Regions from separate parts of the Streptomyces sp. NPDC006174 genome, predicted to be linked through region 3. Evidence: predicted binding sites of a transcription regulator. Region 3 holds the regulator's gene; each other region holds the start of a gene.
The links. The regulator HrcA, encoded in region 3, represses chaperone genes, less so after heat shock. The targets are predictions, from matches to a motif close to TTNGCACTCNGNNNNNCNGAGTGCNAA.
Positions count from the first base shown of each region.

Region 1: groL (chaperonin GroEL) is a predicted target of HrcA. The motif match lies at 1,103-1,129, and genes of this name have one in related genera.
Region 2: groES (co-chaperone GroES) is a predicted target of HrcA. The motif match lies at 1,360-1,386, and genes of this name have one in related genera.

Region 1 covers NZ_JBEXTJ010000014.1:148,669-150,932, reverse strand. Annotated here, with positions in the region: gene groL (chaperonin GroEL) at 1-939, opposite strand, end outside; gene ABZ267_RS28085 (cold-shock protein) at 1,248-1,454, opposite strand; gene ABZ267_RS28080 (MoaD/ThiS family protein) at 1,874-2,152, opposite strand; gene thrC (threonine synthase) at 2,188-2,264, opposite strand, start outside.
Region 2 covers NZ_JBEXTJ010000001.1:51,345-53,608, reverse strand. Annotated here, with positions in the region: gene groL (chaperonin GroEL) at 1-793, opposite strand, end outside; gene groES (co-chaperone GroES) at 895-1,203, opposite strand; gene ABZ267_RS00285 (DUF6234 family protein) at 1,482-1,973, shown strand; gene ABZ267_RS00280 (polysaccharide deacetylase family protein) at 2,048-2,264, opposite strand, start outside.
Region 3 covers NZ_JBEXTJ010000005.1:191,014-193,277, reverse strand. Annotated here, with positions in the region: gene dnaJ (molecular chaperone DnaJ) at 1-542, opposite strand, end outside; gene hrcA (heat-inducible transcriptional repressor HrcA) at 543-1,559, opposite strand; gene ABZ267_RS13090 (MBL fold metallo-hydrolase) at 1,737-2,264, shown strand, end outside.

The sequences.
Region 1 (2,264 bases), on a different contig from region 3:
GTCCAGGCCGGCGTTCTCCAGCTTGAGACCGACCTCCTCGGAGATCACGGTGCCGCCGGTGAGGATGGCGATGTCCGCGAGCATGGCCTTGCGGCGGTCGCCGAAGCCCGGGGCCTTGACGGCGACGGACTTGAACGTGCCCTTGATCTTGTTGACGACCAGGGTGGAGAGCGCCTCGCCCTCGACGTCCTCGGCGATGATCAGCAGCGGCTTGCCCGACTGCATGACCTTCTCCAGCAGCGGGATCAGGTCCTTGACGCTGGCGATCTTCGAGTTGACGATCAGGATGTACGGGTCGTCGAGCGACGCCTCCATACGCTCCATGTCGGTCGCGAAGTAGGCCGAGATGTAGCCCTTGTCGAAGCGCATGCCCTCGGTGAGCTCGAGCTCCAGACCGAAGGTCTGGGACTCCTCGACGGTGATGACGCCTTCCTTGCCGACCTTGTCCATCGCCTCGGCGATCTTGGCGCCGATCTCGGTGTCGGCGGCGGAGATGGAGGCGGTCGAAGCGATCTGCTCCTTGGTCTCCACGTCCTTGGCCTGCTCCAGCAGAGCGGCGGAGACGGCCTCGACGGCCTTCTCGATGCCGCGCTTGAGGGCCATCGGGTTGGCGCCAGCGGCGACGTTGCGCAGACCCTCGCGGACGAGAGCCTGGGCGAGAACGGTGGCGGTGGTCGTACCGTCGCCGGCGACGTCGTCCGTCTTCTTGGCGACCTCCTTGACCAGCTCCGCACCGATCTTCTCGTACGGGTCCTCGAGCTCGATCTCCTTGGCGATGGACACACCATCGTTGGTGATCGTGGGCGCGCCCCACTTCTTCTCGAGGACGACGTTACGGCCCTTGGGGCCGAGGGTGACCTTGACGGCGTCGGCGAGCTGGTTCATCCCGCGCTCGAGACCGCGCCGTGCCTCCTCGTCGAACGCGATGATCTTGGCCATGTGAAGTGGTCCTCCCGGACAGGGGTGGATTGCTCCGGACCGAGAGGCGCCCGCGACGGACGGCCTGCGTGCGTGGTGGTTCCTTGCCCCACCGCGCCTGCGGGCCTCACCGGCCCGGTCCAAGTTTCTGTCACTCTCACCTGGAGAGTGCTAACGCCAATGATTAGCACTCGACCCCCGAGAGTGCAAGCGCCTCAGGCCAGGGCCGGCCATACGGTCCGGGCGCGCACGAAGGGCCCGATCCCCTGGATCACTCCGGGGTCGGGCCCTGCGTGCGTGAGTAGTGACGTCGGACGGCCGCGCCGGACTCAGCCGACGGCGAGCTTGACCATGTCGGCCTGGGGCCCCTTCTGGCCCTGCGAGATCTCGAATTCAACTCGCTGACCCTCTTCGAGGGTGCGGTACCCGTCCATCTGGATCGCGCTGTAGTGGACGAAAACATCCGCACCACCGTCGACCGCGATGAAGCCGTACCCCTTCTCCGCGTTGAACCACTTGACGGTGCCCTGAGCCATGCCTAACTCCCCTATAACTGGCCCTTGCACGGGACCGCACTTCGCGGGCCCGGGTCGGAACTCACCCTCCGACAGGAGAGGGTGCGCGGCGCCGCAGCGCGTCGACCGCGGCCGAATGTATCCGCCCAACTGCCCTCTGCAACAGGTCAATCGGACGAGAATTCTGGGCACAGGCGAACGCCCGAATATGCGGGATTGCTGAAATTTACGGGCAAGTCGGACCAGGCAAAGGCCACTTATGCCTCAAGGGGTTCACGCACTTTGGCTGCTTCTTATCGGGGCCGGGCGCATTCTCATATGCGGGCGGCACGCGCAGCGAAGGGGCCTTCCCCAACTGTACCGTGCTCAACCATGCAGAATTGCCCCCTCCGCTTTGTGTGGCGGAGAGGGCAACTGTGGTTCAGCTGAGGGCGGTCGGATCAGCAGCCGCCGGCCACGGCCGGGATGATCGAGATGCCGGCGCCGTCGGGCGTGGCCGCGTCGAGCCCGCCCTCGAAACGGACGTCGTCGTCGTTGACGTACACGTTGACGAAGCGGCGCAGCTTGCCCTGGTCGTCCAGGACGCGGGCGGCGATGCCCGGGTGGTCCTTCTCCAGGGACTCGATGACCTCGGAGAGCTTCGCGCCCTCCGCCGTGACCTCGGCCTGGCCGCCCGTGTAGGTGCGGAGGATGGTGGGGATGCGGACCTTGACGCTCATGGCGGACGCCTTTCTGGCTGCTGCGGTCGGTGTGGTCAGGCGGAGGCGAGGCCCGCGGCGCGGAACGCGTCCAGACTCGGCTTGATGGTCGCCGTCGCCTGCGAGGTCGCGG
Region 2 (2,264 bases), on a different contig from region 3:
TGACGACGAGGGTGGAGAGCGCCTCGCCCTCGACGTCCTCGGCGATGATCAGGAGCGGCTTGGAGGCGCCGGCCTGGATGACCTTCTCCAGGAGCGGGAGCAGCTCCTGGATGGAGCCGATCTTGCCCTGGTGGATCAGGATGTACGGGTCGTCGAGGACGGCCTCCATACGCTCCTGGTCGGACACCATGTACGGGGACAGGTAGCCCTTGTCGAAGGCCATGCCCTCGGTGAACTCCAGGTCCAGACCGAAGGTGTTGGACTCCTCGACGGTGATGACACCGTCCTTGCCGACCTTGTCCATCGCGTCCGCGATGAGCTCGCCGACCTGGGTGTCCTGCGCGGAGAGCGCGGCCACGGCGGCGATGTCGGACTTGTCGTCGATCGGGCGCGCGGTCGCGAGGAGCTCCTCGGACACGGCCTTGACGGCGGCGTCGATGCCCTTCTTCAGGGCGGCCGGGGAGGCGCCGGCGGCGACGTTGCGCAGACCCTCGCGGACGAGCGCCTGGGCCAGGACGGTCGCGGTGGTGGTGCCGTCACCCGCTACGTCGTTGGTCTTGGTCGCCACCTCCTTGACGAGCTGGGCACCGAGGTTCTCGTACGGGTCGTCGAGCTCGACCTCGCGCGCGATGGTGACGCCGTCGTTGGTGATGGTGGGTGCGCCGAACTTCTTGTCGATGACGACGTTGCGGCCCTTGGGGCCGATCGTCACCTTGACCGTGTCGGCAAGCTTGTTGACGCCGCGCTCAAGGGCGCGACGGGCGTCCTCGTCGAACTTCAGAATCTTCGCCATGGGCTGTACTTTTCCCTCTCGAAATGAACTGCGCCCCTCGCCACCCGGCTAGTTGTTACGCAGGGGGCCAGGGGCGCAGAACACAGGCAGACGTGGGTGAGTTACTTCTCGACGATCGCGAGGACGTCGCGGGCCGAGAGGACGAGGTACTCCTCGCCGTTGTACTTCACCTCGGTGCCGCCGTACTTGCTGTACAGGACGACGTCGCCGGTCTTGACGTCGAGCGGAAGACGCTCGCCGTTCTCGAAGCGGCCCGGGCCCACGGCGAGGACGACGCCCTCCTGGGGCTTCTCCTTCGCGGTGTCCGGAATGACCAGGCCGGAAGCCGTGGTCTGCTCGGCGTCGAGCGGCTGGACCACAATGCGGTCCTCGAGCGGCTTGATCGCAACCTTGGAGCTGGTGGTCGACACGATCCGGTCTCCCCCTTCGGAGATCTCACGGGGTTTAACAGTCAGTGGGCGGCGACCAGACCGATCCGTCGTCGCGGGTGCCGGACCTGCCCTGTCGCACAGTGTGGTGCTGGCACTCTCCAGTGGGGAGTGCCAGACCTGAGACTATGACCGCGATTAGCACTCGGTCAAGCGGAGTGCCAATTCACCACCCTCGCGCCGTCTCGATCGGGGCTCCGTCGGATCACCGTCCGGACAACGCGGCGGCGGAGCCCCGGGTTCCGTACGACGGTACGGAGATGACGCATCCCGAGAGCGACCTGCCCGGAAGACCGGAGGGGCGGGCCCCGGACGAGCGGTCGGAGCCCGGCGGCTGCGCCGATCCCGCCGTAGGCCTCCTGCTCACGGTCGCCGAGGCGGCCGTCCTGGCCATGCTGCTGATGTGGCTGGCGCTGCGCGGCCTGGGACGGTCCCACGCGCCCATCGACAGCGGCGCGCCCTCGTCCTCCGGCGCCGGAGCGGAGCCGGACTGGGCGCCCACCATCGCGTTCGGCGTCCTGGCCCTCGCGGTCGCCGTCCTCGCCGCCGTGCTGCTGCGTGGCCGGTGGTACTGGGCGGGCGGCATCCAGGCGCTCGTGGCCGTGGCCCTGTGCACGCTGACTCTGACGTCCGTGTCCCGGGCCGACGGCCACGCGCTCCCCGCGCCCACACCCAGCACCGCTCCCGCCTGGGAGTCCCCGCCGTGCCGCAGCGGCGGCACGAGCGACGAATGCGCGCGCAGCGGAGGCTGAGCGCGCATTCGGGGCCGTACGTCCATGAGGCCGGACCATTCCATGGCCGTACGGGAGAAAGGTCCGTCAGCTCCTCAGACGTAGTCCTCCAGCTTCGCCACCGCGTATCCCTTGTCCGTGATGGTCTTCATGACCAGGCGGATCATGTCCGGCATCGTGCCCTTCCAGGCGCCCTTGCCGCGGAAATGGGTGAGGACGATGTCGCCGGGGTGCAGGTCCCGGTCCCACTCGCGCCACTCCATGTGGTCGGCGAAGGCCTCGGCGGACCAGAGCGGTACGGCGGTGATGCCG
Region 3 (2,264 bases):
ATGACCTGGCCCAGGAAGGACCGGGTGACCTGCGAGACCTCGCCACGGCCGCGGCACATGTCACAGGTCTGCGCGGAGGTGCCGGGGGCCGCGCCCTCGCCGCTGCAGGTGTTGCAGACGACCGCCGTGTCGACCTGGATGTCCTTGGTGGTGCCGAAGGCCGCCTCCGAGAGGTCGATCTCCAGGCGGATCATGGCGTCCTGGCCGCGCCTTGTGCGCGAGCGGGGCCCGCGCTGCGAGGCCGTTCCGAAGAACGCGTCCATGATGTCGGAGAAGTTGCCGAAGCCACCGGCTCCGAAACCGCCCGCGCCGCCTTGGCCCTGAGCGGAGAGCGGGTCGCCGCCGAGGTCGTAGACCTGCTTCTTCTGCGGGTCCGAGAGCACCTCGTAAGCGGCGTTGATCTCCTTGAACCGCTCCTGGGTCTTCGGATCCGGGTTGACATCCGGGTGCAGCTCGCGCGCGAGCCGACGGAATGCCTTCTTGATCTCGTCCTGCGATGCGTCGCGGCGTACGCCGAGTACGGCGTAGTAGTCGGTGGCCACTTACGACTCCGCCAGGATCTGTCCGACGTAACGTGCCACTGCGCGTACCGCTCCCATCGTTCCGGGGTAGTCCATGCGGGTCGGTCCGACCACGCCGAGTTTGGCGACTGCCTCGTCGCCCGAACCGTAGCCGACCGCGACGACGGACGTGGAGGTGAGTCCCTCGTGGGCGTTCTCGTGCCCGATCCGCACGGTCATGGCTGAGTCCGTGGCCTCACCGAGCAGCTTCAGCAGGACGACCTGCTCCTCCAGTGCTTCCAGCACCGGCCGGATCATCACAGGGAAGTCGTGTCCGAAGCGGGTGAGGTTGGAGGTGCCGCCGATCATCAGCCGCTCCTCCGTCTCCTCGACCAGGGTTTCGAGGAGGGTGGAAAGAACCGTGGAAACCGTCCCTCGGTCCTCGCTGTCGAAGGATTCCGGCAGCTCCCGCACCAGCCGCGGGACATCCGCGAAGCGGCGTCCGACGACCCGGCTGTTGAGCCGGGCCCGCAGATCCGCGAGGGATGCCTCGCCGAAGGGCGCGGGGCAGTCGATCATACGCTGTTCGACCCGGCCGGTGTCCGTGATCAGGACGAGCATCAGCCGGGCCGGTGCGAGCGAGAGCAGCTCCACGTGCCGCACCGTCGAGCGGGTCAGCGAGGGGTACTGCACGACGGCGACCTGCCGGGTCAGCTGCGCGAGCAGCCGCACCGTCCGGCCGACCACGTCGTCGAGGTCGACCGCGCCGTCGAGGAAGTTCTGGATGGCGCGGCGCTCCGGCGAGGAGAGCGGCTTGACTCCGGCGAGCTTGTCGACGAAGAGGCGGTACCCCTTGTCGGTCGGAATGCGTCCCGCGCTCGTGTGCGGCTGCGCGATGAAGCCCTCGTCCTCCAGCACCGCCATGTCGTTGCGGACGGTGGCCGGCGAGACGCCCAGCTGGTGCCGTTCCGTGAGCGCCTTGGAGCCGACGGGCTCCTCGGTGCCGACATAGTCCTGGACGATGGCGCGCAGCACTTCGAGTCTGCGTTCGCTGAGCATGGCGCACACCTCCAGCTGTCGTTCTCCGGTGTCTGTCTCCGGTACCCGTCTGGCACTCGGTGCGTACGAGTGCCAGCTACTCACCGGTCAGTGTACGGGGGTGGGGTGGGGCCGGGGCAAGGGCGACCGGCCACGCCGCCACCGAGCCGTACGGGACGGTGCCGATAGCGTCGTCCCATGGACGTGTTGTGGGAAGACTTCGGCTGGGAGCGGTTGGGTCACGGTATCGGGCGGCGGCGGCTGCCCGGCTGGGACGCCACGGCGGCGCTGGTGGCCGGGGCCGGTGAGGTGCTGCTGTACGACACCGGATCGACGCTGCGCGAGGGCGTCGAGCTGCGGAGGCAGGCCGAGGCGCTGCTCGGCCGGAAGGTGACGCATGTCGCACTGAGCCACCCGCACTTCGATCATGTGCTCGGCACGGCGGCGTTCGCCGGGGCGCAGGTGTACGGGGCGGTGGGCATCACCGCGCTGCTGAAGCGCTCGGCGGACGAGCTGACCGGGTCGGCCGTGCGCCACGGCCTCGCGGAGGAGGAGGCGCACCGGTCGGTGGACACCTTGGTGGTGCCGCACCACGAGGTGACCGGCGAGTGGACGCTCGACCTGGGCGGCGGCCGCCAGGTGCTGCTGGCCAACGTGGGCCCGGGCCACAGCGGCCACGATCTCGCGGTGCTGGTGCCGGGCACGGACGGAGAGCCTCCGGTGGTG